DNA from 2 places in the Rhizobium sp. BIGb0125 genome. Region 2 is predicted to be linked to the other one. Evidence: predicted binding sites of a transcription regulator. Region 2 holds the regulator's gene; the other holds the start of a gene.

Region 1 (16,176 bases), on a different contig from region 2:
GAGGCGTCGAACCGGCTGGCGCATGCCACGGTTCTCGACATTAATGGCTCCATGCTGGGTGTCGGTCAGGAACGGGCTGCCAAGAAAGGTCTTTCCGAAAATTTGACGTTTGTTGAGGCCAATGCCGAAGAGCTGCCACTGGAAAGCAACAGCTTTGATGCATACACGATTGCATTTGGCATTCGTAACGTACCGCGTATCGATTTCGCCCTGAAAGAAGCCCACCGCGTTCTGAAACGTGGCGGCCGTCTGCTGGTGTTGGAATTTTCCGAAGTGGAAATGCCGCTGCTCGACCGGGTCTATGATCTGTGGTCGTTCAATGCCATTCCGCAGTTCGGCAAGATGATTACCGGTGATGCCGAGCCCTATCAGTATCTGGTCGAATCCATCCGCAAATTTCCCAAGCAGGAAGATTTCGCGACGATGATCCGCACCGCCGGTTTCTCGCGCGTCAGCTACACAAATTATACCGGCGGCATCGCTGCACTGCATTCCGGCTGGAAACTGTAATCCAATGACTTTCTACCGTCAGAACAGAGCATTTGCATGAGCTTACCGGGTGCATATTTCCGGCTGGCACGGGTCGGCTGGGTTCTCGTGCGTGAGGGCGTGTTTCTGGCACTGCCGTCCGATGATCTGCCCGCATCGGCAAAATTTGCCAAAGCGCTGCTGAAACCCTTTGCGCGCAACCGTGCCAAAAGTCGCGAGCGTAGCGACAGGCTGGCGCGTGCGGTGGAACGGCTCGGGCCGTCCTATGTCAAGATGGGCCAGTTTCTGGCGACCCGCCCTGATGTGGTGGGTGCCGAATTTGCCGATGACCTGGCTGGTCTTCAGGACCGTATGGCATTTTTCCCGATCAGCGCGGCAAAGGCCAATATCGAGGGATCGCTCGGCCGTCCGGTGACCGAGCTTTACCGCGAGTTTGGCGATCCGATTGCCGCCGCTTCAATTGCGCAGGTGCATCCGGCCATCGTGGATACGCCACAGGGACCGCGCAAGGTTGCCGTCAAGGTCATCCGCCCCGGTGTGCGACAGCGCTTCCAGAACGATCTGGAAGCAATGTATCTGATTGCCGACCTGCAGCAGCGTTTCGTTCGTTCTGCCCGGCGCCTGCGTCCGGTTGAAGTTACCCGCGCGCTGGAGCAGACGACCAAGATCGAGATGGACCTGCGCCTTGAGGCTGCAGCCCTTTCAGAGATTGCCGAAAACACCAAAAACGACCCCGGTTTCCGCGTGCCTGACGTGGACTGGGAACGGACCGGCCGTGATGTCGTGACCATGGAGTGGATCGACGGCATCAAGATGTCTGACGTGGAGGCGCTGAAAGTGGCGGGCCACGATCTCGACAAGCTGGCCGATACGCTGATCCAGTCATTCCTGCGCCACACCCTGCGTGATGGCTTTTTCCACGCCGATATGCATCCCGGCAATCTGTTTGTCGATGCCAAGGGCATGATCGTTGCCGTCGACATGGGCATTGCCGGCCGTTTGGGGAAAAAGGAACGCCGATTCCTCGCCGAAATTCTCTATGGCTTCATTACCCGCGATTACATGCGCGTCGCCGAGGTGCATTTTGAGGCGGGTTATGTGCCCGGCCATCATGATATTGCGAGCTTTGCGCAGGCCATCCGCGCCATTGGCGAGCCGATCCACGGTCAACCAGCCGAAACCATTTCAATGGGCAAGTTGCTGACGCTGCTGTTTGAGGTTACCGAGCTTTTCGACATGGAAACCCGGCCTGAGCTGGTGATGCTGCAAAAAACGATGGTGGTAGTGGAAGGCGTTTCGCGCATTCTCAACCCACGCTTCAACATGTGGAAGGCTGCCGATCCGGTGGTTGGCAGCTGGATACGCGACAATCTCGGTCCCAAGCGCATCGTCACTGACTTGAAGGACGGCATGAAGGCGGCTGTAAAGCTGGCCGAGGCCATTCCGGAAATTGCCGCCAAGACCGAAAAACTGCATGGCGAACTGGTCTATATGAGCGAAAACGGCGTGCGTTTCGATCCGCAGACCGCAAAAGCCATCGGCAAGGCAGAAGCGCGTCACACCCGATGGGGCCGTATCGCGCTTTGGATCATTGCTTTGGTGCTGGTTTACATCGCAATACGGATCAGCTGATAGCGATCCCCAGCTCCGTGCGCAGCTTCTTGGTTAGCCCAGATGCTACCATGTCATAGGAGCGGCGCACATAATGCTCGAGTTCCTCGCGCTTCAGCGGGGAATGTTCTGCGATCGATATCCATTTGCGTTTGGCGAAATAGGGCGCCTGACCTATGCCTTCGAGCGAGGTGAGGATTTCAAAACTTTCCTCGGAGCACTTCACGACAAGACGCCAGTTATCGCTGTTGCCGAGAACGGCAAAAACCTTACCCCCGACTTTGGCAACGTGCGAATCCCACTGGTCGACAAAGGTTACACCCGGCCACTTCGACAACAGGTCATCAAAACCATTGCGGTCAAAAATGCTCATGCCAGTTTCTCCGCAATCATCGCTGCGAGACGGTCGGCAACTTCATCCTTGCCCATATCCGGCCAAGCCTCGACGCCATCTTTCGAAATCAGCTTTACCTGATTGCGCAGTCCGCCCATCACACCGGTTTCTGGGGATACGTCATTGGCGATGATCATGTCGGCGCCCTTGCGTTCCAGCTTGGCGCGGCCATTATTTTCGACGTCCTGTGTTTCCGCAGCAAAACCGATGACCAAAGTCGGACGTTTTTCATGATGACCGACGGTTTTCAGGATATCGGGGTTCTCTGTCAGCATGAGTGCCGGTGGTGCATCACCCGGCTGTTTCTTGATCTTCTGATCGGACGCAGTGGCCACCCGCCAGTCCGCAACCGCTGCCACAAAGACGGCAATGTCGGCTGGCAGACGCTCAATCACCGCATCACGCATTTCCTCGGCCCGCTCGACATGCACGGTGCTGACACCAGCGGGATCGGCAATGGTGACAGGGCCAGAGACCAGGGTCACTTTGGCACCCAGGCGTGCAAGGGCGGCAGCTATGGCGTGGCCCTGCCGGCCAGAGGACCGGTTGGCGATATAACGTACGGGATCAATCGGTTCATGGGTCGGACCTGAGGTCACAATCGCCGTTTTACCGGCCAGTGGTTTGGGCGCAGTATCAAAAAGTCCCGCGACGGCCTCAACGATCTGCAGCGGCTCGGCCATACGGCCCGTGCCGCCCTCGCCTTTCTCGGCCATTTCACCAGCCATCGGGCCAATGAAATGAATACCGTCGTTTTTCAATGTCACGATGTTGCGCTGTGTTGCACTGGCCGACCACATTTTCGGGTTCATGGCCGGAGCGATCAAAATTGGCTTGTCGGTGGCCAACAGCACGGTTGAAGCCAAATCATCGGCCAGACCATGTGTCATCTTGGCCATCAGATTTGCAGTAGCTGGGGCAACCAGAACAAGATCGCAATCGCGCGCCAGCCGGATATGGCCGACATCCTGCTCATCCTGCCGTGAAAAAAGCTCGGTAAAGACGTGGGTGGCTGACAGTGCACCAACCGCGAGCGGCGTGACAAATTCCTGCGCACCTGCGGTCATCACGGGCGTTACCTTTGCGCCACGCTCTTTCAGGCGGCGAATAAGATCAAGGCTCTTATAAGCCGCGATCCCGCCAGAAATGACCAGAAGAATGTGTTTGCCTGAAAGTGTCATGCGCGAAGTAACCGATTGATGTTTCAACCGACCCTAGCGCATCGCCACAAAAATCGGAATCGATTTTCGCAAGGTGCAAAACATCCCTCAAAAGCATGAAAGCGCCGTTCATCTTTGACACACGGCGCTCTCGGCATTGATCCCGGGGATGCTTTTGATCGGCTATCACGCCGCCTTGGCAGCGTGATATTCCTTGATGGCAACCATCTTGATAGCCGGATAACGCTCAGATTCGTAGCGCAGCGAAAATGCATCCTGTGCTAGGAATACCGGATCGCCGTCCAGATCGCGGGCGATGTCGCCACGCTTGACGTTGAGGAACTTGTCCATTTCCGCAGGCTGGTCCGAGGAAATCCAGCGGCAAACCGAAAAGCGCGACATTTCAAACGACACCGGCAGGCCATATTCGCCCATCAGACGCTCTTTCAAAACGTCCAACTGCAGCGCACCGACCACACCGACGATCGCAGGGGAGCCGTCCTCTGGCGAGAACAGCTGCACAACGCCCTCTTCCGCCATCTGTTGTAGTGCTTCTTTCAGCTTCTTGGCCTTCATCGCATCTTCCAGTCGCACGCGACGCAGAATTTCTGGCGAGAAGTTCGGAACGCCTTGGAACACAAGGTTTTCACCCTCGGTCAGCGTATCGCCGATACGAAGTGTGCCGTGGTTGGGAATGCCCACCACGTCACCGGCAAAGGCCGTATCAGCCAATTGGCGCTGCGAGGCAAAGAAGAACTGCGGCGCCGTTAGACCCATCTGCTTGCCGGTACGTGCCAGACGCGCCTTCATGCCGCGCTCCAGCTTGCCGGAGCAGATGCGGGCAAACGCGATACGGTCGCGGTGGTTCGGGTCCATATTGGCCTGAATCTTGAACACGAAAGCCGTCATCTTGTCTTCCGCCGCATGAACGGTGCGAGTGTCTGCCACCTGGTCACGCGGTGGTGGCGCAAAATCGCCCAGCGCGTTGATGAGATCACGAACACCAAAGTTGCGCAGTGCCGAACCAAAGAACACGGGGGTCATGTGGCCTTCGAGAAAAGCCTGACGATCAAATGGGCGGCAAGCTTCTCTCGCCAGTTCCGTTTCTTCGATAAAGGCTTCACGCTCATTTTCTGGCAGACGGTCAGCAACTGCTCTTGGGCCATCAACCGGCAAAGATTCAACCTGCGTATCGACACCACGGAACGTGTTGTTGGCCAGATTATATGCACCGGAGAATGTCTTGGCGCGGCCAACTGGCCAGGTTACAGGCGCGGTGTCCAGCGCCAGTTTTTCTTCCACCTCATCCAGAATTTCAAATGGGTCGCGGCTTTCACGGTCCATCTTGTTGATGAAGGTGATAATCGGGATGTCGCGCATACGGCAGACTTCAAACAGCTTCAGCGTCCGCGGCTCGATACCCTTGGCGGCATCGATAACCATGATCGCGGCATCCACTGCCGTCAGCGTGCGATAGGTATCGTCCGCAAAGTCTTCGTGGCCCGGTGTATCGAGAATGTTGAACACCCGGTCATTATATTCAAAGGTCATAACAGAGGTGACGACCGAGATGCCGCGCTCGCGCTCTATCTTCATCCAGTCCGAACGGGTCTGGATACGGTCCTTCTTCGCCTTCACTTCACCGGCCAGCTGGATAGCTCCGCCGAACAGCAGCAGTTTTTCGGTCAGCGTCGTCTTACCGGCATCCGGGTGCGCAATAATCGCGAATGTGCGACGGCGGGATACCGCCTCGGCGAGTGTTTCAGCCATTGAGAAATTCCTGTTGATTGGCGCCGTCTTTACAGTTTCAAGCCGCGATATGCAATTGACCTGCGCCACCGTGACAAAGCAAATGGCACCATGCCTTATGATATGTCCTCATCTCCGCAGCTTAAACTAATCCGTCTTGCCAATGGCAAGGGGGTGGAACTGCCATCTTACGAAACCAGCGGCGCTGCTGGCATGGACCTGCGCGCTGCCGTGGATGCCGATTCTCCGGTTATCCTGAAGTCCGGTCAGCGCATGCTTGTGCCGACAGGTTTCATCTTCGAAGTGCCCGTTGGCTTTGAAGCGCAAATTCGCCCTCGTTCCGGTCTTGCGATCAAGAACGGTATCACCTGCCTCAATTCACCAGGCACTGTGGACAGCGATTATCGCGGTGAAGTCAAAGTCATTCTCGCCAATCTCGGGCAGGAAGACTTCGTCATCGAACGCGGCATGCGCATCGCACAGATGGTGATTGCACCTGTGACGCAGGTTGTTGTGACCGAGGTCAGTGAGACCTCCGAGACCAGCCGTGGAACGGGCGGCTTCGGTTCAACTGGGACTGCCTGAGGGGTCTTAAAACGCATCGGTTTGCGCGCGTCTGCATCGCCCGAATTGTCATGATTGAAAAGTTCATGCCAGTTGGATACACCGCACAGCAGAATGTGTTTTCGGAGCCTTCCATGACAATCGGCACCCTGCTTGCCTACGCCACAGCCCTGTTCATTGCCGCTGCCATTCCCGGCCCCGGCATGACTGCCATTGTGGCGCGTGCTTTGGGCTCCGGTTTTCGCGAAACCTTCTTCATGGGGCTTGGGCTTGTTCTGGGAGATATGGTCTATCTGACAGCCGTTATTCTTGGACTGGCCTTTGTCGCGCAGACCTTCCACGAAGCGTTTCTGGTGCTGAAATTCGCGGGCGCTGCCTACCTCATCTATATTGCATGGAAGCTTTGGACGGCGGGGCTTTTGTCGACCGACCTGAAAGCGCGTAAATCCACCAGCATCGGCATGTCATTCATGTCAGGTCTTCTGATCACGCTCGGCAACCCCAAAACTATGCTGTTTTACGTGGCACTTGTTCCAACGTTAATTGATATTCGTGTTATCGGTATCACGGAATATCTGACGCTGATTGCCGTTACATTCGTGGTTTTGTTGGCAGTGCTTCTGCCCTACATCCTGCTTGCCACCAAGGCGCGCACTCTGCTGAAGAAACCCCTCGCATTGCAAATTCTCAACCGCACAGCCGCCGGTATTCTGGCGGGAACAGCGGCAATGATTGCCACCCGCGCCAGTTGAAATATTTGTTCGACTAAAGTGGAGATTTCACGAGAATTTTCCAAGTAACGGCTCGCATAAGAACAAACGTTCGCTAGCCTGAAACCGTGATTGCTCCTATTCTGCGCGGTAATTTCTGCCGGTTGCATGTTAAAGGAGACTATCATGTCAGAAGCCCGAAAGCCCGGACGCGGACGTATCTATTCGTCGATCACCGAGACGATTGGTGATACGCCGATCGTACGCCTCGACAAGCTGGCCAAGGAAAAAGGCGTCAAGGCCAACCTTCTGGCAAAGCTCGAATTCTTTAACCCGATCTCCTCGGTCAAGGACCGTATTGGCGTAGCGCTGATCGAAAGCCTTGAAGCACAGGGCAAGATCACCCCCGGCAAGACAACGCTTGTTGAGCCGACATCCGGCAATACCGGCATCGCGCTCGCCTTCGCGGCCGCTTCCAAGGGTTACAAGCTTATTCTGACCATGCCGGAAACCATGTCGGTCGAGCGTCGCAAGATGCTGGTGCTGTTGGGTGCCGAGCTTGTGTTGACCGAAGGCCCGAAGGGTATGAAGGGCGCCATTGCAAAGGCGCAGGAACTGGCAGAAACACTGCCTGACGCCGTTATTCCGCAACAGTTTGAAAACCCAGCCAACCCTGAGATTCATCGCAAGACAACTGCCGAAGAAATCTGGAACGATACCAACGGTTCTGCCGACATTCTCGTGTCCGGTATTGGCACCGGCGGCACCATTACCGGTGTTGGCCAAGTATTGAAGGCACGTAAACCAGGCTTTAAGGTGGTTGCGGTTGAGCCTGCTGACAGCCCCGTTCTGTCCGGAGGCAACCCCGGCCCACACAAGATCCAGGGCATCGGCGCAGGTTTTGCTCCCGCCGTTCTCGACACAACCATCTATGATGAAATCGTCACCGTCACCAATGACGAGGCGTTTGAAACGGCACGCCTCGTTGCGCGCCTTGAAGGTGTTCCGGTTGGCATTTCCTCCGGCGCTGCGCTTGCAGCCGCCATCAAGGTGGGCAGCCGCGAAGAAAACGCTGGCAAGAACATCGTCGTGATCATTCCGTCCTTTGCGGAACGTTATCTTTCGACAGCATTGTTTGAAGGTCTCGGTCTCTAACACAAAAAAAGGCCCGCCATGCTGTCGCGCACGGCGGGCCAATTCTACACCCAAGTTTTTAAGCCTCACGCCGCAGCGGTGAGCCTTTCTCCAGCAATACGATAGGAAATGGCTTCAGCCAGATGGATGCGGCTGACGATGTCGTGCCCCTCAAGGTCGGCAAGTGTCCGCGCCACCTTGAGAATACGGTGATAACCGCGCGCTGAGAATTTCAGGCGTTCTGCGGCATCACGCAGAAGCTGCAAGCCACCGGCGTCCGGTTCTGCAAAACGTTCAATAAGGGCGGTGGAGCAACGGGCATTGGTCCTGATCTCGGCAAAACCGGCACTGGCATACCGTTCCTGCTGACGTTCACGGGCACGCGCTACACGCCTTGCAACATCCACGCTGCTTTCAGCCGCCATTGGGCGGATGAGGTCTGCCGCCGAAACAGCGGGAACATCGACGCGGATATCGATACGGTCCATCAGTGGACCGGAAATCCGGGCCTGATAATCGGAAACGCAGCGTGGTCCTCTGGCGCAGGTGAAGCCAGGTTCGCCTGCCATACCGCATTTGCAGGGGTTCATCGCTGCAACCAGCTGAATTTGCGCCGGATAGCTCACGCGATGATTGGCACGCGCTATGATACATTCGCCGGTTTCCAACGGCTGGCGCAAAGCATCCAGCACCTGCGGTGAAAACTCCGGGAACTCATCCAAAAACAATACGCCATTATGGGCCAGCGATGCCTCACCCGGCTTGGCACGCAAACCGCCGCCGACAAGGGCTGCCATGGTGGCAGAGTGATGCGGCGTCCGAAACGGCCTGCTATCGGACAGTTTTCCGCCAGAAAGCTGGCCTGCAATGGAATGCACCATCGAGACCTCCAGCAATTCTGCTGCCGACAGGGGCGGCAAGATAGACGGCAGTCGGGAAGCCAGCATCGACTTACCAGATCCCGGAGGTCCAACCATCAGCATGTTATGACCGCCGGCGGCAACAACTTCGAGCGCCCGTTTGGCGCTCTCCTGCCCCTTTATGTCGGCAAGGTCAGGCATGTTGGCGGGTGTCGCACGGATGGCGGGTTGCGGGCGCGACAAAAGCTGCGTACCGCGAAAATGATTGGCCAGCGCAATCAGGCTGCGCGGTGCCAGAATATCAATATCCGCGCCGGCCCATGCGGCTTCCGGGCCGCTGTCCGCCGGGCAGATGAGGCCTCTACCCATCGAATTGGCACCGATGGCAGCCGGCAGTGCGCCAGCCACGGCACCAATCGTTCCATCAAGGTTTAGTTCTCCCAAAACAACGTAACCGGCCAGCGCTTCCGCAGGTATTGCCCCGAGCGCCGCCATGAGGGCAAGCGCAATGGGCAAGTCAAAATGACTGCCCTCTTTTGGCAAATCTGCCGGGGCAAGATTGACGGTGACCTTCTTTGGGGGGAGAGCAAGTCCGGACGCATGCAAGGCGGCCTGGACGCGTTCACGGCTTTCAGCAACGGCTTTATCCGGCAGTCCGACGATCTGTATGCCGACGCGGCCCGGCGCAACCATGACCTGAACTTCAACGGGCACACCTTCGATGCCCTGAAATGCAACCGTATTGACCCGAGCCACCATGGCCTGCTCCTGTAAACCGCATCCGCTGGTCCGGCGCCTCATGGCAAGAGACCGGCGGAAGACCTGATTATAGCGGCCATCACCAGACATGATCTGCCCGTTGTCCGGCCGCCTCAAACAGCCTGACACAAGAGACGGTGCAAAACAAGAACGTTACGTGAACAATTTCACGTATATGATGTGTTGGAGTTGTAATGGACGCAAAGGAATGGCTATTCCTTCACATCCGGGCAGGCAGGACCAATCAGCCCTGCGCTTCGCGCTTGCGCTCAATGGCGTCCCACAACAGGCTTGCCACGTCGGCACCACCGAACTTTTTCACTTCGCGAATGCCGGTCGGCGACGTCACGTTGATCTCGGTCATGTAGTCACCGATCACATCGATCCCAACGAACAGGAAACCGCGCTCACGCAGTGCAGGACCAATCCGCTCGCAGATTTCCTTTTCACGCGCGGTCAGTTCTGTCGGCTCGGGGCGACCACCCGCATGCATGTTGGAGCGGGCATCATTTTCAGCCGGCACACGATTGATGGCACCAACCGGCTCGCCATCCACCAGCAGGATACGCTTGTCGCCCTTGCGGACGTCAGGTAGGTACTGCTGGGCGATATAGGGCTCGCGGAACATCTGGCCGAACATTTCCAGAAGCGACGAAAAGTTGCGGTCGTCACGGGTCGAATGGAATACGCCAGCGCCACCATTGCCGTAGAGCGGCTTCAGGATAATATCGCCCATTTCCTGACGGAAGCGGGCAATCTCGGTTACGTCCTTGGTGATCAGCGTTGCCGGCATCAGGTCTGCAAATTCGGTGACGAAGATCTTCTCAGGCGAGTTGCGTACCCAGGCCGGATCATTGACGACCAATGTCTTGGGGTGAATGCGCTCCAGCAGATGCGTGGAGGTAATATAGGCCATGTCGAAGGGCGGATCCTGGCGCAGATGAATGACATCCATCGTCGACAGATCAACGCGCTCCGGTTCTGACAGGGAATAGTGATCGCCATTGATGTCGCGCAGTTCCATCTGCTCGACAGTGGCGTAAATCTTGCCGTCACGCATGCTGAGACGGTCCGGTGTGTAATGAAACAGCCGGTAGCCTCTGGCCTGCGCTTCAAGGCTCATGGCAAAGGTCGAATCCCCGGCAATATTGATGCCGGCTACATGATCCATCTGGATCGCAACGTTCTTGATTTTTGCCATGCGCAGTCCCTTTTCTCAAAGCCCGACAGATTTAGGATAGAGGGGCTTTAAAGGCAACTGCTGCAACATGCGGCATCTATGAGTTTTATTGATACTCTACCTGGCAAGGTTGTAGGAGCGAGCCGAGAAAATCTTGTTCCAAACACGATAGGCCAGAGCCAGCATTGTCGGAAATGGACGGCGCATAAAAGCCACTTTGCGCACGTAGTTGTCCACGCGCCATGTCGCCCATGTTCCGGCGCGGAAATAAGCGACGTCACCGCTGCGCAACACACTCACCACACCGTTTTCAGCCGTGACATGCACTTCACCTTCCAGGATATAAACGGTCTCATCCCAACCGAAAAACCAGCGAAATTCACCGGCTGTGCAGTCCCACATTGCAGTGCTGGAGGCGCGATCACGACTTCTGGAATGGTCTGCGGCACGCGCATGTGGCGTGCCTGACAAAATCCAGTCCGGATTGATTGGCGCGTCCTTCATATCCATGCCATGGCTTGAAGCGGCAACGACGGCGTCCAGATTGCCGCGACGAGACGTCAAGGGAATAAGCGGCACGCTACGAATTGCCATAGCCAACGAACTTGCCAACATGATCTTGATCGACATACGCTTTCCCCAACCGGTTTTGTCGATTGGGGTTTAGCGCAAACAAATAACGATACCGTTCATTCAGTCCGTTCAATTTTATCGATCTGGCCTCAAATGCAGAGGTTTCAGCCCGCAAATGAAGGGATAGCAGCGGCCTGTTGTTCCGAATTGAAACGCGCATGTTGCTGCTCAATCCGCTTTCCTGTTTCAACAGAGAAGAAGTGCAGCTTCTCCGGCGCGATGGTGAGCGAGAACTCCAGCGGTACTGGCAGATCCGGCGGGAAGGCAGCCGTCATTGCCTGATCGCCGACAAAACCATGTACGAGGCGCTGCGAACCCAGCTCTTCCACATAATCGACGCGGAATGCCAGACCCTTTTCCTCTGGTCCGGCGATGCGGAAATCTTCGGCTCGCATGCCAACCGTGACGGCACCGGATGCCGGCGCAAAGCTCTTCAGTGTCATGATTTCAGGGCCGATGGCGAGACGATCGCCATGTAATTCACCGGCAACGAGGTTCATGGCCGGCGAGCCGATGAAGCTTGCGACAAATGTCGAGGCTGGCGTGTGATAAACATCCAGAGGTGCGCCAATCTGCTCGATACGGCCACCGTTCAGTACAACCAGACGGTCGGCCAGTGTCATCGCTTCCAGCTGGTCATGGGTGACGTAAAGCGATGTCGTGCCAAGACGCTTTTGCAGACGCTTGATTTCACCGCGCATCGAAACACGCAGCTTGGCATCCAGGTTGGACAGAGGTTCATCGAACAGGAAGGCAGCCGGTTTGCGCACGATGGCGCGACCCATGGCAACGCGCTGACGCTGACCACCGGACAGGGCCCGCGGCTTGCGCTCCAGATAGGGCTGCAGTTCCAGCATGCGCGCTGCTTCCTGCACGCGTGCGTCAATCTCAGCCTTTGGTGTCTTGCGGTTTTTCAGACCGTAGGCGAGGTTTTCATACACCGTCATATGCGGGTAAAGCGCATAGTTCTGGAATACCATGGCAATGTCGCGGTCAGCAGGGTCAACGTTATTGACCACACGCCCACCGATTTTCACCGTGCCTTCGGAGATTTCTTCGAGACCCGCGACCATGCGCAAAAGTGTGGACTTGCCGCAGCCGGATGGGCCAACGAGCACGATGAATTCGCCGTCATTGATGGAGATATCGACCCCGTGAACGGCGCGTACGCCACCATGGTAATCCTTGCAGACCTGACTGATTTCGATCTCGGCCATGTTACCTATCCTTTATTTATCGCTTTCGGTGAGGCCCTTGATGAACCACCGCTGGAAAATCACCACGATGAGAACCGGCGGCAGCATGGCGAGCACCGCAAGCGCAAAAGCTTCGTTGTAATCGGGGATCTGGGAACCGATCCAGACCTGGAGAATGGACTTGATGCCACGCATCAAGGTGAAGAAACTCTCATCCGTGGTCATCAGCATGGGCCAGAGATACTGGTTCCAACCATAGACGAACATGATGATGAAGATGGCGGCCATCATGGTGCGCGACAGCGGCACCAGAACATCAATGAAAAACTTGAGCGGACCGGCGCCGTCGATGCGGGCCGCTTCCAGCAACTCGTCTGGCACAGACTTAAAGAATTGCCGGAAGTAGAAGGTTCCGGTGGCAGAAGCCAGCAACGGCACGATCAGACCACTATAGGTATTAAGCAGACCAAGCTGGCTCATCACCTGATAGGACGGCATGATGCGCACTTCGAGCGGCAAAAGCAGCGTCGTGAAGATGATCCAGAATGCGAGCGTTGCGAAACGGAAACGGAAGTAGACGATGGCGTAGGCCGCCATCATCGACAGCACGATTTTGCCGACGGCAAAACCGACACCGAGGATCAACGAATTGACGACCATATTGAAGCCGGTGATCTGGCCGGTAAAACCGCCCTTCTGCGTCAGGACCTTCTGGTAGGTGGCCACCATGTTGTCACCTGGCAGAATGGTAATGCCGTTGCTGTGAATTTCTGCCGCCGTATGGGTGGACGTCATGAAAGCGACCACGACCGGTAACATCAAAAACAGCGAACCGAGGATCAGCACCAGATGGTCGAGAGGTTTTGTCTTGTACATGTCTGTTCCCCGCTCAGCTGTAGTGAATGCGCTTCTCGAGGAAGCGGAACTGGATGATTGTGAGAGCAAACACCACGAGCATCAAAATGACGGACTGGGCGGACGAACCACCGATATCGTTACCACGGAAACCATCCATGAAGACCTTGTAGACAAGGGTAATGGGGTTATTGGCGGCCTTGTCCTTCACCATCACGTCAATGATCGCGAACGTGTCGAACAGCGCATAGGTGATGTTGATGATCAAAAGGAAGAAGGCGGTTGGGGTCAGCAATGGCAGGATAACTGTCCAGAACCGGCGGAAACCTGAACGGCAATCTATGGCTGCTGCTTCACGAACAGATACGGGTACGCCCTGCAGGCCCGACAGGAAGAAGATGAAGTTGTAGGGGATCTGCTTCCACACAGCGACGGTAATCATCGCAAATGCCGTATCGAAGTAGTTCAACCCAACTTTCATGTCCCAGCCAAACCACGAGGCAAGCTTTACGAACGGACCGATGTGCTGGTCAAAGAACATCATGCCGATCAGGCCCGCCACTGGCGGTGCGATCGCATAAACAGAGATCAGCAAGGTCTTGTAGGCAGAACTGCCACGGATGATCTTGTCGGCCTTGATCGCCAGAAGAAGGCCCAGCGATAACGAAAACAGTGTGACAAGTGCCGTGAAGATTACGGTAAACCTGGCAATATTGCCGTATTCCGAACTGGAAACTGCGTCGGTGTAATTGTCGAAACCGACAAAGGTCGAACCGAAACCGAACGGGTCTTCAATATAGAATGAAGACTGAACCGCCTGCACGGACGGCCAATAAAAGAAGATAAAAATAACCGCCAGCTGCGGCGCAAGAAACAGATAGGGAAGAAACGACGAGGAAAACTGCACCCGTTTCATGCCAGCCGGTTCGGCCAAAACAGCCGGCTTATTCGCCTTTGTGATAAATCCGGGAAGAAACCGGATGCGGCGAGGTTGAGAGGATGTGTAAGCCACGCTCGTTGCTCCTGAAGCAATCCCGGCAAACCGCATGGCGGACAACCTCTAGAATTGCGCAATAGGGGTAATCGCTGAATGGACCTCCCTTCCACAAGGGAAAGGAGGCCCAGTTTACATTCGACTATCGGGGATCGCTGATATCAGCCAGCCGTCTTGGCGAAACGTGCGAGAAGCTCGTTGCCTTCCTTTTCGATGGTTTCAAACGCCTGCTTCACAGTCGTTTCGCCAGCGAAAATACGGTTGTATTCGCGTTCCATGATCGAACGGATCTGTGGGTAGAAACCGAGACGGTAACCCTTGGACCAGTCGCCACCCTTGAGCATCAGCTGCTTGATACCAACTTCAGCAACAGGCTGCTTTTCGTAGTAGCCTTCAGACTTCGTCAGCTCGTAAGCAGCATTGGTGATGGCAACATAACCGGTTGCTTCATGGTAGAACTTCTGGATTTCCGGCGATGTCAGGAACTGGAAGAAGTCAGCAGAGCACTTGTTTTCTGCTTCAGGCTTGCCAGCCATCGCAAACAGGGCTGCACCGCCGATGAAGGTGTTGGTGCCAGCGCCTTCAACCGACTTCCAGTAAGGCAGGAAATCAGCCGAGAAAGGCATGGTTGCAGTCTTCTGCAGACCACCGAACGAACCGGAAGAACCGATCCACATAGCAACCTTGCCCTCTTCGAAAGGCTTCTGGTTGTCGGCCCAGCCAGCGCCGTAATAGGCGTAGTAACCGTTGTCAGCCCAGGACTTCAGCTTCTCGAACATGTTGATCAGGTTCGGGTCGGTGAGGTTCATCTTGGTGTCAACAACGCTGTCGTAACCATTGTTGTTGGTTGCGAACTGCAGGTTATGACGCGAGAAGAAGTTTTCGGTGAACTGCCAGGTCAGCTGCGAGGCGGTCAGCGCGGTGTAACCGGCTTCTTTCAGCTTCGGTGCAACAGTTTCGAATTCTTCCCAGGTCTTTGGCACTTCAACGCCAGCCTTTTTGAAGGCTTCGGTGTTGATGTACATGATCGGAGCGGAAGAGTTGAACGGCATGCCGACAAACTTGCCTTCGGAATCCGCGTAGAAATAACGTACGCCCTGGATGAAGGCTTCGCGGTCGAACTTGTAACCGGCGTTGTTGATCAGGTCTTCAGCAGGAATAACTGCGCCCTTGGCGTTGATGATGGTGGCGGCGCCAGCATCAAAAACCTGAAGGATGTTTGGCTGTTCGCCCGAACGGAATGCTGCGATACCGCTGGCGAGAGCTTCTTCATACGTGCCCTTGGAAACCGGGGTCAGCGCACATTCGGCCTGCGATGCGTTGAACTTCTGCGAAATCTCGTTGATGACTTCGCCGTTACGACCACCCATGCCGTGCCACCAAGTGATGTTGGTTGCCGCCATGGAAGACGTTGCCGAAACGCTGATCGCCAGTGCGGCCATGGAAAACTTTTTGAGCATTACTCGATCCTCTCCACCAGTTGATTGGGGTGAGCATGCGAATAGTGACGTTCCATGACGCCACTTTAACAGTTACATGTCAGATTTGTTACAGTTGTGCATGATGCTGATTGCACGTCTTTATTAGAGCGCGCCGTTATGCCGATAAATCACTCCGCCGACGCAAATATTGCTGAACCGCTGTCAATTGATGCACGCCGAACAAAAAGCAGAAGCTGAGTTCGCCACTCCCGCCCCAGCCATAGGCGCGACGCCAACCCTTCCCGATGGCTGAAACGCTTTTAGAAAGCGTCGCGGAAATGCCGGGGCCATGACCATGGCAGGATGGCGACAATATCAAACCGCAGCGACAGGTGGCCTGTGCCGCGCATGCGGGCGAGCCAGACATCGGCGGCCGCGCGGATACGTCGTTGCGATTCAAAACTGAC
Region 2 (16,176 bases):
GAAGCGGGTCGTTACCATCTCTATGTCGCGCTGATCTGCCCCTGGGCATCACGCACGTTGATTGGCCGCAATCTTAAGAAACTGCAGGACGTGATTTCCGTTTCAGTCGTCGAGCCCTCCATCTCGGATGAAGGCTGGCGTTTTGGTGACTATCCCGGTGCAAACCGCGACGAGATCAATGGCAAGTCCTACATGCATCAGATCTATACCAGCGCAGACCCGCATTACACCGGTCGCGCCACCGTGCCCGTGTTGTGGGACAAACAGACAGACACCATCGTCAACAATGAATCTGCGGATATTCTGCGTATGCTGAATTCCGGTTTTGGAGATCTGGCCGACAATTCGTTTGATCTGTACCCGACGCATTTGCGTGCCGAGATCGATGCGCTGAACGAGCGCATTTACCCCAACCTCAACAATGGTGTGTACCGCGCCGGTTTTGCCACCACACAAGGTGCTTATGACGAGGCCTTTGCCGATGTGTTCAAAACGCTGGAAGAGCTGGAAACCCGCCTTGAGCGTAAGGGTCCGTTCCTGTTCGGTGACACGGTCACCGAAACCGACATCCGCCTGTTTGTAACGCTGGTGCGGTTTGATGCGGCCTATTACGGCCTGTTCAAATGCAATCTGAAGCGCATTGCGGATTATCCGGCCCTCAGCCGCTTCCTCAATGAGATGCTTGATGTGCCGGGCGTGCGTGAAACCGTCAGTATCGACCACATCAAGCGCGGTTATTATTCGATCAAGGCGCTCAACCCGACGCAGATCGTGCCTGTTGGCCCTGATCTGCCGGGTCTAGCACCGGTTTCGCTATCCTAAGGGAGGTTGTCATGACATCCAATTCTACACGCAAACTGGTTATCGGTCTGCACGGCGTTGGCAGCAATGGCGCAAACCTTGCGCCATTGGGGCAGTTTTTGCGCCAGTCGACCCCGGACATGGATTTTGAAAGCCCGGACGCGCCATTCAGCTTTGGCAATGGCCCGGGCCGGCAATGGTTCAGTATCGATGGCGTGACAGAAGCCAACCGCCCTCAGCGCGTCGTGGAGGCGCGTGCAGCCTTTGATGAAGTGCTGGGCGATATTATTGCCCGCCACGCGCTGACGAGCAACCTCGACCGCGTGGCGCTGGTTGGGTTTTCGCAAGGCTCCATCATGGCGCTGGATGCGGTGGCATCAGGCAGATGGCCTGTGGCGGCTGTGGTGGCCTTTTCCGGCAGGCTCGCCTCACCGGAACCCTATGCGCCGTCGGAGAGCACACGCCTGTCGCTCATTCACGGCACGGCCGATCACGTCATGCCATTTGCCGAAAGTGAAAAAGCAAAGGCAGCGCTGGCCAAGGCAGGCATCAGTGCCGAGTTGCACACGCTGCCCGGTGTTGGCCACACAATTTCGCAGGACGGCGCGGTGATTGCCGCCAACTTCCTTCTGACTGCCTTTGGCGCCAGGGCCTGAACCTTCCAGCAATAGGGTGTCTGCGGGGCGGCCTGTGGCAGCCCCTAGCGACTGACCTCACTCAATAGCCATGTCTGGAAGGCGCGCGCCAGCATGTTGTCCTGCCGACCCTCTGGGGTGGCGATGTAATAGCTGTTATCGGTGGTCAACGGCAGGTCAAATAGCACCTGCAATCGGCCGGATGCCAGCTCGGCCTCAATGAGGTAACGCGGCAGAAGGGCAATGCCCATGCCGCTGGCCGCCGCTTCTATCACCATGGAGAACTGGTCAAAACGGTTGCCGCGAAAGGCATTGTCGGCCGTGACCTTGCTCATCTCGAACCATTCCGACCACAGTTTGGGCCGGGTGGTCAGGTGCAGCAGCGGCATGGTCTGCAGATCAGTGGGGTTGGCGATGGTCGCCTTCGCCAACAGCGAAGGGCTGGCCACAGGCAGGATCACCTCATTGCACAGAAAGGTGCAGGTGCCATGCGCCCAGACCGGCTGTCCGTAATGAATGGCAAGGTCAAACCCTTCCTCGTCAAAATCAAACGGGTGCGAACGCGACGCAACGGTGATGACCGTATCGGGGTGGCTCTCGATGAACTTGTTGAGACGCGGCATCAGCCAGCGACTACCAAAGGTCGGCAGGGAGGCAATCGACAGGGCAGAGCCGGACTCGCCTGATGCAACAGCGCGCACCATCAACTGTTCGGACTGCTGCAAAAGGCGCTGCACATCGGGTAAAAACTTGCGTCCGGCCTGTGACAGTACCACGCGTCGCCTGATGCGCTCAAACAACTGCATGCCGGTTTGCGCTTCCAGATCACGGATCTGGCGGCTGATGGCACTTTGTGTCAGGTTCAGTTCTTCGGCGGCCCGTGTGAAGTTGCCATGCCGTGCCGCACACTCGAAAGCCTGCAAGGTCACGATGTCAGGTATCAGGCGGCGTCTGGGGTCCATTATTCCGATCTCGCATCAACATAATTGGTTTCGTCATTTGAAACCGGTCAATCCTGGCGTATATGATTACGAGAAAGAATAAACTGGCACTTTTCGTCAAGTGGGAAACGACAGCATGTCGTGCAAAATCCATGGGTTTTGCAATAACGACATGCGTAAAACAAACAGCCAAGGCCCGTAACAAATAACAGGTTTTGGCCTGTTCAGGCCCGCGACACGGTAAAGAAGACCGAAAATTGAAGTGCAGGGCAGAGTGTTTTTCTCCAGTATGGATGAAGCGCCGCCACTGCGGGGAAAATGGAGCTTAAAATGGACGCAGCAACCCAGAAAATCGATGTGGTAAAGGAAGCAGCAAGCCTGCTGGAAAAGATGGGCGTTTCGTCCAGCCTTTACACTGGCGGTAACATGCCATCCTTCAGCCCGGTGACCGGCCAGAAGGTTGCAGACCTCAAGACCGTGTCGGTCGCTGAAGTGGCAAAGGTGGTTGAAAAGGCTGATGCTGCCTTCAAGGCATGGCGTCTGGTGCCGGCACCACGCCGTGGCGAACTTATTCGCCTGCTGGGTGAGGAACTGCGCGCCTTCAAGACCGATCTTGGTCGTCTCGTATCATTGGAAGCCGGCAAGATCCCGTCCGAAGGTCTCGGCGAAGTCCAGGAAATGATCGATATCTGCGATTTCGCGGTTGGTCTGTCCCGCCAGCTTTATGGCCTGACCATTGCGACAGAACGTCCCGGCCACCGCATGATGGAAACCTGGCATCCCCTCGGTGTTGTCGGCGTTATCTCCGCCTTCAACTTCCCGGTCGCTGTCTGGTCGTGGAATGCGGCGCTGGCGCTGGTCTGCGGCAACACGGTCGTGTGGAAGCCGTCTGAAAAGACGCCGCTGACGGCGCTTGCCGTTCAGGGCATTTTCGAGCGCGCCGCTGCCCGTTTTGGCGATGCGCCAGAGGGGCTGAGCCAGGTGCTGATTGGAGACCGTTTTGTCGGTGAAGCACTGGTTGACCACCCGAAGGTGCCGCTGGTGTCTGCCACCGGTTCCACCCGCATGGGCCGCGAGGTTGGTCCACGCCTTGCCAAGCGTTTTGCCCGTTCCATTCTGGAGCTTGGCGGCAACAATGCCGGTATCGTTTGCCCATCGGCCGATCTCGACATGGCACTGCGCGCCATCGCTTTTGGCGCCATGGGCACCGCTGGCCAGCGCTGCACGACCCTGCGTCGTCTGTTTGTGCATGACAGCGTGTACGACCAGCTCGTGCCACGCCTCAAGAAGGCCTACAGCTCGGTGTCCGTCGGCAACCCGCTGGAAACCTCCTCGCTGGTCGGTCCGCTGATCGATAAGGCGGCCTTTGACGGCATGCAGAAGGCGCTCGGTGAAGCCAAGAACCACGGCGGTACGGTTCTTGGTGGTGAACGTGTCGATACGGGCGCCGCTGACGGTTATTACGTCAAGCCTGCTCTGGTGGAAATGCCAAAGCAGGACGGCCCTGTGCTGGAAGAAACCTTCGCACCTATTCTCTACGTGATGAAGTACAGCGATTTTGACGCTGTGATCGATGATCACAATGCCGTTTCCGCTGGCCTGTCGTCGTCGATCTTCACCCGCGACCTGCAGGAATCGGAACGCTTCTTGTCTGCTGATGGTTCGGATTGCGGTATTGCCAACGTCAATATCGGCACGTCAGGTGCAGAAATCGGTGGCGCCTTTGGTGGCGAAAAGGAAACCGGCGGCGGCCGTGAGTCCGGCTCGGATGCGTGGAAGGCCTATATGCGCCGCGCAACCAACACCATCAACTACTCCAAGGCCTTGCCACTGGCGCAGGGCGTGTCCTTCGATATCGAATAATAGAGCCGCAAAGGGCAGGGCGGCGACATGCCGCTCGGTCGTGGTGATTAAATGTGAAAAGGCCGGGGCGTGATGCTTCGGCCTTTTGTTTTGTGCTGGGTTGTTTGTGGAGCGCGCAAAGGGTCGATCTAGGCGGCCCTCATCTCTGTGCTTGTCACAGAGATCCAGTCATCCCAAGTCCTTGGGATGAAAGACCATCTTTCCGCCGCGCAGACGCGCGTTTGCTAGATTCCCGTGACAAGCACGGGAATTGTCTGTCCGATTTATGCTTTAATGCTTGAGAAGTTGGATGCTCCCCGAGGTGGCCACCCCGAGGAGCATGCGGTCGTGCGCCCGAACGGGAGTTGGTCTCATCGACCGTCCTCATGATGGGCCGCGGCCGCACCAGCTTTGCATCGCTTGTTGACTTGAATGGGACGGTTTGCACCGCGCCCGCAGACAATGCCAAGCATGGAGCTCCATCATGAACCCGAATGCCGATAAAATCCAGTTCGCCCTTGGCTGTGACGTTGCCAAGGACACCATCACCTTCTTCGACAGCCAGACGAGAGAAACCTTCACCATCTCCAACACCACTGGCGCACTCAAAACCGCGCTCAAATCCTATGCAGGATGCCTCGATATGCTCGCCGTGTGCGAGGCGACCGGCGGTTATGAAGACCTGCTGCTGGATACTCTAAAAGACCTTTCCATCCCCGCACATCGCGCCGATGCGGCAAAGGTAAAAGCCTTCATCCGCTCCTGTGGCACAAGGGCAAAAACAGACCCGATCGATGCGCGCCACATCGCCGAATATGGCCTTGCCCGGAGCGCGAACCTGTCTCTCTGGCAGGCTGAAGCCCCTGATAACGCGAAGATAAAGCTGCTTGTGCGCCGCCGCGACGATCTTGTTAACATGCGGGTTCAGGAGGAAAACCGCCTCAAAGCCCCGCGCAACAAACCGATAGCCAAAGAGATTGCAAGCCATGTTGCCGAGATCAAACGGCGCATCGCCACCCTCGACAAACAGATCGAGGCGATCGTTCAGAATAATCAACGCATGAAGGAGCGACAGGTGATCCTGCTTGGGGTTCCTGGTATCGGCAAGGTGATTGCCCCGGTGTTGCTCGCTCTTATGCCGGAGCTGGGTCACATCGACCGCAAGAAGGCTGCAAGCCTGGCCGGGTGTGCGCCCCATCCAAGAGATAGCGGCACCTATCGCGGGCGTCGTTTTGCAACAGGTGGACGCCGGCAGTTACGGCCACTGCTGTTCATCGCAGCAATGGCTGCCAGCATAAGCAGGACCCATCTTGCGCAAACCTACAAACGTCTACTGGCCGCAGGCAAATCCAAACTCACAGCGCTCGGTGCCCTCATGCGCCACATCATCGTCATCGCAAATGCAAGGCTCAAAGAGTACGAAAACAATCAATCAAGACTGACTTGATGAGGGTCGAGAGGTGTTGCCTGCCAGCGAGCAAGGCCTGAATCCCGCGCATAAAAAAACACCGGCGAGAGCGCCGGTGTTTTGTGTCATTCACTAACCAATCAGCGCTTGGAGACTGGTACGTAATCGCGCTGTGGTGCGCCGGTGTAGAGCTGGCGCGGACGGCCGATACGCTGCTGCGGATCTTCGATCATTTCGTTCCACTGGGCAATCCAGCCGACGGTACGTGCCAGAGCAAACAGAACCGTGAACATGGTTGTGGGGAAGCCGAGAGCCTTCAGCGTGATGCCGGAGTAGAAGTCGACGTTCGGGTACAGCTTCTTTTCGACGAAGTACGGATCGGACAGGGCGATCTTTTCCAGTTCCAGAGCAACCTGCATGATTGGGTCGTCGCCGTTGCCCGTTGCTTCGAGCACTTCATACATGGTCTTCTGCATGATCTTGGCGCGCGGGTCGTAGTTCTTGTACACGCGGTGACCAAAGCCCATCAGGCGGAACGGATCGTTCTTGTCCTTGGCGCGGGCAATATACTCAGGAATACGGTCAACAGAGCCGATTTCGTTGAGCATGTTGAGCGCTGCTTCGTTGGCGCCGCCATGGGCAGGGCCCCAAAGGCAGGCAATGCCAGCTGCGATACAGGCGAACGGGTTTGCACCGGAAGAACCTGCCAAGCGAACAGTCGAGGTCGATGCGTTCTGCTCATGGTCAGCATGCAGGATGAAGATACGGTCCATGGCGCGGGCCAGAACCGGGTTCACCTTGTACTCTTCGCATGGAACGGCAAAGCACATGTTGAGGAAGTTCGACGCGTAGTCGAGGTCGTTCTTCGGGTAAACAAATGGCTGACCGACGTGGTACTTGTAAGCCATTGCCGCGATTGTCGGCATCTTGGCGATCATGCGAAGGCTAGCGACCATGCGCTGGTGCGGATCGGTAATGTCGGTCGAGTCGTGGTAGAAGGCAGACAGGGCGCCAACGGTGCCAACCATCACAGCCATCGGATGTGCGTCACGGCGGTAACCGCTGAAGAACTTCGTCATCTGCTCATGCACCATGGTGTGGCGCGTTACGCGGTTGTCGAAATCCTTTTTCTGTTCTGCTGTTGGCAGGTCGCCGTACAGAAGCAGGTAGCAAGTTTCAAGGAAATCGCCCTTTTCGGCAAGCTGCTCGATCGGGTAACCGCGGTGCAGAAGGACGCCTTCGTCACCATCGATATAGGTGATCTTGGATTCGCAAGATGCAGTCGATGTGAAGCCGGGATCATAGGTGAAATTGCCGGTGTGCTTGTACAATGCAGCGATGTCGATGACGTCTGGGCCTATCGCTCCCTCTCGAATGGGAAGTTCTACTGTCTTGTCGCCGAGCGTAATAGAAGCGCTTTTTTCCGTCATCATAATCCTCCGAGAACATGCGTTTTGGATGCCGTGAGGCATCTAGGCGTTAAGCGTTCAGGATAGCTATCTGATCCTGCGCCATATGCCAAGCTATCCAAAAGGCAAATTGTGCGTTGCGGTATCAACTTGTGCCAAAAACTAGGCTTTTGGCGTTTGACTGTTTCATATTAGGTCAATGCTTCCTTAAAATATAAGTGGTTGCATTGTTGTTGTGCCGGTTGCAAATTACCCCCTGTCCGGCGGGGGAGCTGCGGGTTTGACTGTAAGACCATCGCAAGAATTGCGACAGCAGGAACCGTTGAGACTTGATCTCCCCGGTGAGGGTGATTCCTTTGCTCTGCAACGATATCAGGGCGGGGTAGCAGAGGTTTATGAACAGTCTGCAACGGCAGGGAATTTATCCGGTCGGATATCGTCGCTGTCGCGCATGTTGGACATCGAAAAGGCCTATGGCCACGGCTTTCTTTGCATTCCGGTTTTTCTGGCAGTCGGTGCCGTCATCTGGTTTTCGAGCCTTCAGACACCGTCACCCTACCTGCTTGCTGGCGGCTTTTGTTTAGCCGGCACACTGGCGCTCACGCTTCGGTACCGCGCGGCACCACTGGCAGGATTGCTTAACCTTGTTGCGCTGTGTCTGGCAGGCATGCTGCTGGCGCAATTGGAAAGCTGGCGGCAGGATACTGTCACCATCGATACGCCCGTCACCACAGTTGTGTCAGGTGTTGTCGAGCGACGCGAGGTGGATGCCCGCGGGTACTGGCGCTACATCATATCGGTCACCGGGACTGAAAACCCTGTACTGTCGCGCCCGCCGCAGAAGATCACGGCACTATCAAGAAGTCGCCATCAACCGATAGAAATCGGGCAGGGCGTTACCGGCCGCGCACGCCTGTCTCCACCCTCAGGACCGGCCTTGCCTGGTCTGAATGACTTTGCCTTTTCCGGCTATTTTAATGGCATAGGTGCAACCGGTTTCTTTTATGGAGCGCCACAGCCTGCGGTGAGTGAGGCGATCAAACGCCGCATTGCGGAACGCGGACACTGGCTCAGTGTGACTGATACAGGGCTTTATCAATTGCGCAGCGCCATTGCCGAGCGCATCCGCAGCACGATTGGCGGCGACGCCGGCGCTTTTGCCGCCTCGATCATAACCGATGAACGGCGTGCAATATCAGAAACCACCATGGAAGCACTGCGTGTGTCCGGCCTTGCCCATATCGTTGCCATCTCGGGCCTCAACATGGCGCTGGCATCGGGCATATTCTTCGTTGGCTTGCGCACGGCACTCAGCTGTTTTCCGGGTTTTGCCGAGAGGCGGCCGGTCAAGAAGATCGCTGCCTTTGCCGCCCTTATCATGACGCTCGCCTATTACCTGATTTCAGGGTTTGCAGTGTCTGCCGGACGGGCATGGCTGATGATGTCGATCATGCTGATCGCCGTGCTGTTTGACCGTCCCTCGATCAGCCTCAGAAATGTTGCCATTTCCGCCATCATTATTATCTGCGTTTCGCCGTCAGAGGTCATGGGGCCAAGTTTCCAGATGTCCTTTGCGGCAACCATTGCGCTGGTCGCCGCGTATGGTTTCTGGACACGGCGGCGCGCCGCACAAGACAGCGCAACATTCCGGACGACACATACGCCGCTTACCCTGAAGGGCCTGTCCATCTTTGGCAGCTTCTGCGCCGGTATTGTCGTGACCTCGCTGATTGGCGGGGTCTCCACGGCCATCTATTCGATGGAACATTTCCACCGTGTCACCACCTATGGACTGGCGGCGAACCTCGCCGCCATGCCGGTTATGTCTTTCATCGTCATGCCCTTTGCCTTGATCGCCATGTTGCTGATGCCCTTCGGGCTGGACGGGCCGTTTCTGACCGTCATGGGTTACGGCATGGCGATGACAATTGATATTGCCACCTATGTGGCCTCATGGGGAGGCGATGCCGGGGTCGGACGACAGCATCAATGGTTTTTGGGCGCTGGAACGCTTGGCCTATTGGCGCTGACACTGTTTCGCACCCGACTGGCTTGGGTAAGTGCTGTGTTCCTGTTGGCAGGCCTTGTGCTGTTTGTGCTGTCACGGCAGCAGGACAATGCCGATCTGGTGGTTTTTGAGGACGGGAAACTGATGGCACTGGTTGGCGAGGATCAGGTTGCCAGCACCAGCCAACGCCCATTCGGCTTTATCTATGACCAATGGGCGCGGGCTTTGTTCTTACCTGACAAATATATTCGGCCAAACATGCTGCCGGAACTGCCGGTCCCAGAACCTCCGCCTGACGACACCAATGACAAAACGACTGGCAATGCTGATGCTGCGCCACCACGATCAAGACGGCCGATGCTGGACGAACACACCATTCAGACGGAAAGGCAGGTGATGTCTGCCGCCGTTACAAACGCATCTGATGCCTTTACCTGCCGCCGCGACAGCTGGTGCATCGCCAGATCAGCGAAGGGGCAGGTGGTGATTTCCGTGCTGGATAACAGATATCTTGGTCTCGCCTGCGACATCGGTTCTGTGGTTATCACCACGCGTCCCACATCATTTGAAACCTGCCGCTCCGGCGCCTTTTTGCTCAGTGCCCAGACATTGCGGCGCACCGGATCGCTGGAGATCACATTTTCAACTGAGGCAACAACCGCCGCAAACCGGCATTTGCCGATAGAGAGAATGACAGCTGCCATGTATGGTTCCTACCGTCCATGGACCATGCATCGTTATTACAACTGGCGCAGCAGGACATTTGAAACAGCAGTACCGCCGCATGTCTCGCAACTGCTGGACCGTCACTAGACTAAAGTGAGTTGAAGGCAAGTTTTGTCGGGCGTTTTCCGGCGACAGTAGCGATGACGCGCTGGCGCGTCACCTGGCAGTGATATGGGTCTGCTGATGACCGCTTAGTGGTATCTGCGGATCAGGCCGACCAGCTTGCCCTGAATCTTGACGCGGTCAGGTCCAAAGATACGGGTTTCATAGGCCGGGTTTGCAGCTTCAAGCGCAATCGATGCACCTTTGCGGCGAAAACGCTTCAAGGTCGCTTCTTCATCATCGACCAGCGCCACGATGATGTCACCGGGATTGGCGGTCTTGGCGTTGCGGATGATGACCGTGTCGCCGTCAAAGATGCCGGCATCGATCATCGAGTCACCGCGCACTTCCAGTGCGTAATGTTCACCAGAACCCAGCATGTCAGCCGGCACGGACACATCATGTGTGTTGTTCTGGATGGCGGAGATCGGCACACCGGCCGCGATCCGTCCCATCATCGGCACCGATACCGAGCTGCCGCCATCATTGGCGCTGACAGGCGCGGGGGTCGGAGCAGGGGCGACAACCGGTTTTGGTTTGCCAAGGCTGCCTTCGATCACACTTGGTGAGAAGCCACGCTGTGGTTTGAGGCTTGGCGAATAGGCTTCAGGAAGTTTGATGACTTCCAGTGCGCGCGCCCGGTTTGGCAGGCGGCGAATGAAGCCACGTTCTTCAAGCGCTGTGATCAACCGGTGAATGCCGGATTTGGACGCGAGATCAAGCGCATCCTTCATCTCATCAAATGAGGGAGGAACACCGGATTCTTTCATTCTTTCGTGAATGAAAAGAAGCAGTTCCTGCTGTTTGCGTGTGAGCATGAAGTCGCACCCCAACCGTTGATGAAAATCGAAACAAATGCAGAACATACACTATATGTTCCATATGTGTTCCGCAAGGCTTTAATATTTCGTAATCGCCGCGCCGGTGAATTTTCTTTCAAACAGCCAAGACGTGTAATCGCTGCCTATCACGCTGTTTTTTAAACGATTTCACGTCAATTCATCACAAAACGATCCGTCAGAAAGCTGAGGCGCGCAACACCGCCCGTTAGCCGACCAACCGGCATGATTATCGATCTGATATCGTAAGGTGCCATGATTCGGTTCGTTTGATTCTCTCCACCAGATTGGGTTGGCAGCGCATATTCCCTGTGCATTTTTACCTTCACGAGGAAGCATTGCGTTGAAATCTCTGTTATGGGGAGGGTTCGCTGCTCGTTCGGAGTCGGCATTCAACATCTATTTTTGACAGTATAAGGTTTTAGGGCATTGCAGGTCGGCATCGACATGGGAACGCTATCGGGTGGGCAGGCTGCCAAACTCGACATTGAGGAATTGCTCGCCACGCGTCTGCTGGTGCAAGGCAATTCCGGTTCCGGAAAGTCGCATCTGCTGCGCAGGCTTCTGGAACAATCCGCCCCCTGGGTTCAGCAGGTCATTATTGACCCTGAAGGGGACTTCGTGACGCTGGCTGATAAGTTCGGCCATATCGTTGTGGATGGCGAGCGCACAGAGGGTGAGTTGGCCGGTATTGCCAACCGTATTCGCCAGCACCGCGTATCCTGCGTCCTGACGCTTGAAGGTCTTGATGTCGAACAGCAAATGCGGGCCGCAGCTGCATTCCTCAACGGCATGTTCGATGCCGACCGCGAATATTGGTATCCGGTGCTGGTGGTGGTCGACGAAGCGCAGATGTTTGCGCCGTCCGTGGCTGGTGAAGTAACCGAAGATGCCCGCAAGGCTTCGCTTGGCGCCATGACCAACCTGATGTGTCGCGGCCGTAAACGTGGTCTGGCCGGCGTTATCGCCACGCAGCGTCTGGCAAAACTCGCCAAGAACGTGGCGGCGGAAGCCTCCAACTTCCTGATGGGCCGTACTTTCCTTGATATTGACATGGCACGCGCAGCCGACCTGCTCGGCATGGACCGCCGTCAGGCGGAAATGTTCCGCGATTTGCAGCGTGGTAATTTCGTGGCGCTTGGCCCGGCTCTGTCGCGCCGCCCACTGCCTATCGTCATTGGTGCTGTGGAAACCTCGGCTCGGTCGTCATCGCCCAAGCTGATGCCGCTGCCCGATGCACCGCAGGACGTGGAAGACCTGATCTTCACGCCAGACCCGGAAGAATTTACGCGCGCCCCTGTGCGCCGCACGCCACCGGCACCGCGCCCGACAACGGACATTCTGGCAGAGCTGTCGCGCTCGACGCCGGCGGCGATCACGCCAGCCTCCGAACAGCCGCAGCGCAGCAGCGCCTCGGACATGACGCCGGAAGAGCGCGAAGAGAAGATTTCAGGCGTTCTCTACGAAATTCTGGATGATCCGCAGTCGGCCTATCGCACCGATGCGGTGCTCTATCAGGACTTTCTGGTGCGTGCCCGCATGCGCCGCATTCCCGGCACGCCGATGGCGCTGTCGGAATTCCGCCGTCAGGTGGCAATTACCCGTTCCGGCGTTGATGCCGAAATGGCGGCAAGTGAAAGCTGGCAAACGGCACTCGATCTGTCGAAAAACGTCTCCGACGATCTGCAGGGCGTATTCCTGATGCTGGTTAAAGCCGCGCTGGGCGAGGAGCCTTGCCCATCTGATGCCCGTATTGCTCGCGCCTATGGCACGCATTCTGCACGCCGTGCACGCCGTTTGCTCGGTTATTTCGAGGAGAAGGAACTGGTCGTGGTGCATGCCGATTTCTCCGGCAAGCGTATCGTGGCATTTCCGGACCTTGATGCAAAAACCGCACCCGGTGATGCGGATGCGGCTGATGATGAGGCGACGCTGGCAGCCGAATAAGGCTGCTGTTTTTTTAAGCCGTTATTCTATCTTATGGTCGGGTGCGTCCCGACCATCTGCTGTTGTTCATTCTCGGATCGCGTCCGAGAATCATCGTGCTGAAATCGCAGACATGGCCTGATGTTACCGGCCATCTTGTGGTGCCCATCCTCGGCGTTGCGCCGAGGATGGTGGAGTTTCGGGATGTTGTGAAGCGGGACAATATTCGACAGCCTTTGCTTGCTTGCGTGTGGCAAACAGCGAACCGACAACACCGGTCACCAGAATTGCGACGGTCACACCAAGCGAGACGGCAGGCGGGATTTTTGCCAGACCCAGCATGTCAGCCACGAAGATTTTCGAACCAACGAACACCAGAACCGCAGCCAGCGCATATTTGAGATAGGCGAAGCGGTGGATCAGGGCAGCCAGCGCAAAGTAGAGTGCACGCAGGCCAAGGATCGCGAAAATGTTCGACGTATAGACAATGAACGGGTCGGTGGTGATCGCAAAGATCGCCGGGATCGAATCAACCGCAAAGATCAGGTCGGCAATTTCCACCATCACCAGCGCCAGAAACAGCGGGGTGACAAAGGTTTTCAGCTTGCCGGTCTTCTCGTCGGTTTCCTTGACGAAGAACTTTTCGCCATGGAGGCGGTTTGTCAGCGGCAGGTGGCGCTTGAGGAACTTCAGGATGCGGTTGTTGTCGAGATCGTTCTCATCATGATCGGCCGAAAACAGCATCTTGAGGCCGGTAAACACCAGAAAGGCCGCAAAGAGGTACAGCACCCAGTGGAAGTTTTCGACGATGGCAGCGCCAGCGGCAATCATGATGCCACGCAGCACGATCACGCCCAAGATACCCCACAGCAGCACGCGGTGCTGGTATTGGCGCGGAATGGCGAAATAGGAGAAGATCATGGCGATGATGAAGATGTTGTCCATCGCCAGGCTTTTTTCCACCACGAAGCCAGTGATATATTCCATGGCAGGCTGCTGGCCCGACTGGTACCAGATCCAGCCACCGAAGGACAAACCGATGACAATATAGAAAGCGGACATCAGCAAGCTTTCGCGAATGCCGATTTCCTTGGAATTCTTATGCAGAACACCAAGGTCCAGTGCCAAAAGGCCAAGAACGAGAGAAATGAAGACCGCCCACATCCATGTGGGGGTGCCGAGAAAATCCGAGAACAGAAAGTCCATCAGTCAACCTTTGCCGGACAGGTTGGCTATATGGCTGGGGAACGTGTGACAGAAATAAACGTGGGCCCCAACCTAAAGAGACTCGACATCACGTATTGTCCGGTAATACGCCAGAGGGGCCCGAGTCCTGATCACGACAAAGGAAATAGTGCAGGAAAATGCGCTTTCAAGGGCGGGATGCAATTTTTTTCTCGTTGACAATTTTATGAAGGCCACCTAGAAGCCCCATCAACGCCGGGCCGCAAAGCCCGGTGTGTTTCGTTGACTGCCTTGCAGTTTTAATAACTGACGTTCGGTAGTCAACATCACCGACATGTCCCGTGGCTTCTCCATTCGCAAATGTGAGAGACCTGTCAGAGTTCATCAACAGAACTCAGAGGAGGGCGTGTTTCCTTAATCCGGTTTGGCAACAAACCGGTATAATATGTTGAGAAGGAAATACGATGAGCAAGCGCGAATCGTCTAAGTATAAAATTGACCGCCGCATGGGCGAAAACATCTGGGGTCGTCCTAAGTCCCCAGTAAACCGCCGCGAATACGGTCCTGGCCAGCACGGTCAGCGCCGCAAGGGCAAGATGAGCGACTTCGGCACGCAGCTGCGCGCCAAGCAGAAGCTCAAGGGCTACTACGGTGAACTGCGTGAAAAGCAGTTCCGCGCAACCTACGACGAAGCTAACCGTCGCAAGGGTGACACTTCCGAGAACCTGATCGGTCTGCTCGAGTCCCGTCTGGACGCGATCGTATACCGCGCAAAGTTCGTTCCAACCGTTTTCGCATCGCGTCAGTTCATCAACCATGGCCACGTCACGGTTAATGGCGTTCGCGTTAACGTTGGTTCTTACCGTTGCAAGCCAGGCGACGTTGTTGAAGTTCGTCAGAAGTCCAAGCAGCTGACCGTTGTTCTGGAAGCTGTTTCGCTCGCTGAGCGTGACGTTCCTGACTACATCGAAGTTGATCACAACAAGATGGTTGCGACCTTTGCTCGCGTACCAGCTCTGTCTGACGTTCCATACCCAGTCGTCATGGAACCACACCTCGTGGTCGAATTCTACTCGCGCTAATCGCTGCGAAGTTGATTTTGAAAAAGCCGCCCTTCGGGGCGGCTTTTTTGCATTCATGGCATGGCGTGATGATTTCAGAGATGCGTCTCCAGTTGCCGGATTTTCGCACCTAATCCAGCCTTGATTTTCTGCGTAAAAGCGCAGGAATGCACAACTGCGTAATGCGTGTCCCCTTTGGTTGTGCTATCGGGACTTCGACCTTGTGAAGTTATGAAATCAAGCCGCTTGAAGCAGGGCGTGCTGTTGGGAAATCGGCCATGGAACGTTCGGACAAAATTGCGTTTGCTCAGGGAAAGACGGCCTCGATTGTCGGCGTCATTCTGCTGTTCGTTCTGGCGCTGACCATGCATGCCGCATTCTCCAAGCTCAACCTCGACCAATATGGCGACATGGTTGAAAACTACGCCTGGGGCGCGCTGTGGCAGTGGGGCACTTACAAACATCCGCCATTCTTCGGCTGGACCACGGCCGCATGGTTTGCCGTTTTCCCACATGAGAACTGGGCCTATTTCCTGTTTTCCGCCGTCAATTGCGCTCTGACCTTTGCTGCCGTCTGGCGCATTGCTGCGCGGTTCGGTGATGGCAATGTGCAGTTGATGGCGGTCATTTGCGCCATGCTGATGCCGCCACTGTCGTTCCTGGCCATCAAATACAATGCCAATTCGGCAATGACGCCAATCTGGGCTTGGCTGTTCGTATTCTATCTGCGCGGCCTTGAAGGGCGCCGGATTGTTGATGCTGTGATGATTGGCCTGTTGGCCACTGCGGCCATGCTGACCAAATATCACTCCGGTGTCGTTCTGCTGGCGCTGTTCCTGCATGCATCTTTCGACAAGCAGGCCCGTGCGGCGCTGCTGTCCACCTTCGGTCTCACCGTGCTGGTGGTGTTTTTCGTCACCATTGCCGGCCATGTCCTTTGGCTGTTCGAGCATGATTTCCTGCCCATCGTTTATGCCGCAGAGCAGGGTGATGGCGAATGGCTGCACATTTTCACCAAGGCGCTGAAATTCGTGGTGGGCGTGCCGCTTTATACGATTGGCGCTCTGCTGGTTGCGCTTTTGGTGCGTCATGACAAAAGCGAAAAGGGCCCGGCCTTTCAGCCTGCCAATATTGCCCGCCTGCGAGACAGCGTTCAGGGTCGCGCGCTGCTGGCCTTCAGCATCCTGCCATTTATCCTGACGATCATTCTGGGCTTTGCCGCGCAGGCAGAACTGAGCGCCGTCTGGGTACTGCCGATCTTCACGCCAATTGCCGTTCTGATTGCGCTTCTGG

The links. The regulator LexA, encoded in region 2, represses DNA repair genes until DNA is damaged. The targets are predictions, from matches to a motif close to TGTTCNNNNTGTGTTCNG.
Region 1: M2418_RS16155 (YifB family Mg chelatase-like AAA ATPase) is a predicted target of LexA. The motif match lies at 9,577-9,594, and genes of this name have one in related genera.

The regions. Positions count from the first base shown of each region.
Region 1 covers NZ_JANUDV010000005.1:361,983-378,158, forward strand. Annotated here, with positions in the region: gene ubiE (bifunctional demethylmenaquinone methyltransferase/2-methoxy-6-polyprenyl-1,4-benzoquinol methylase UbiE) at 1-510, shown strand, start outside; gene ubiB (2-polyprenylphenol 6-hydroxylase) at 547-2,121, shown strand; gene M2418_RS16125 (MmcQ/YjbR family DNA-binding protein) at 2,114-2,473, opposite strand; gene coaBC (bifunctional phosphopantothenoylcysteine decarboxylase/phosphopantothenate--cysteine ligase CoaBC) at 2,470-3,675, opposite strand; gene M2418_RS16135 (peptide chain release factor 3) at 3,841-5,424, opposite strand; gene dut (dUTP diphosphatase) at 5,515-5,988, shown strand; gene M2418_RS16145 (LysE family translocator) at 6,102-6,719, shown strand; gene cysK (cysteine synthase A) at 6,864-7,832, shown strand; gene M2418_RS16155 (YifB family Mg chelatase-like AAA ATPase) at 7,898-9,430, opposite strand; gene gshB (glutathione synthase) at 9,675-10,631, opposite strand; gene M2418_RS16165 (cupin domain-containing protein) at 10,728-11,240, opposite strand; gene M2418_RS16170 (sn-glycerol-3-phosphate import ATP-binding protein UgpC) at 11,348-12,460, opposite strand; gene ugpE (sn-glycerol-3-phosphate ABC transporter permease UgpE) at 12,473-13,315, opposite strand; gene M2418_RS16180 (ABC transporter permease subunit) at 13,329-14,306, opposite strand; gene M2418_RS16185 (extracellular solute-binding protein) at 14,450-15,748, opposite strand; gene M2418_RS16190 (YraN family protein) at 16,030-16,176, opposite strand, start outside.
Region 2 covers NZ_JANUDV010000003.1:657,438-673,613, reverse strand. Annotated here, with positions in the region: gene M2418_RS11595 (glutathione S-transferase family protein) at 1-822, shown strand, start outside; gene M2418_RS11590 (alpha/beta hydrolase) at 834-1,457, shown strand; gene M2418_RS11585 (LysR family transcriptional regulator) at 1,502-2,398, opposite strand; gene M2418_RS11580 (aldehyde dehydrogenase family protein) at 2,708-4,240, shown strand; gene M2418_RS11575 (transposase) at 4,704-5,666, shown strand; gene gltA (citrate synthase) at 5,768-7,057, opposite strand; gene M2418_RS11565 (ComEC/Rec2 family competence protein) at 7,359-9,857, shown strand; gene lexA (transcriptional repressor LexA) at 9,962-10,690, opposite strand; gene M2418_RS11555 (ATP-binding protein) at 11,141-12,658, shown strand; gene M2418_RS11550 (TerC family protein) at 12,782-13,843, opposite strand; gene rpsD (30S ribosomal protein S4) at 14,287-14,904, shown strand; gene M2418_RS11540 (glycosyltransferase family 39 protein) at 15,162-16,176, shown strand, end outside.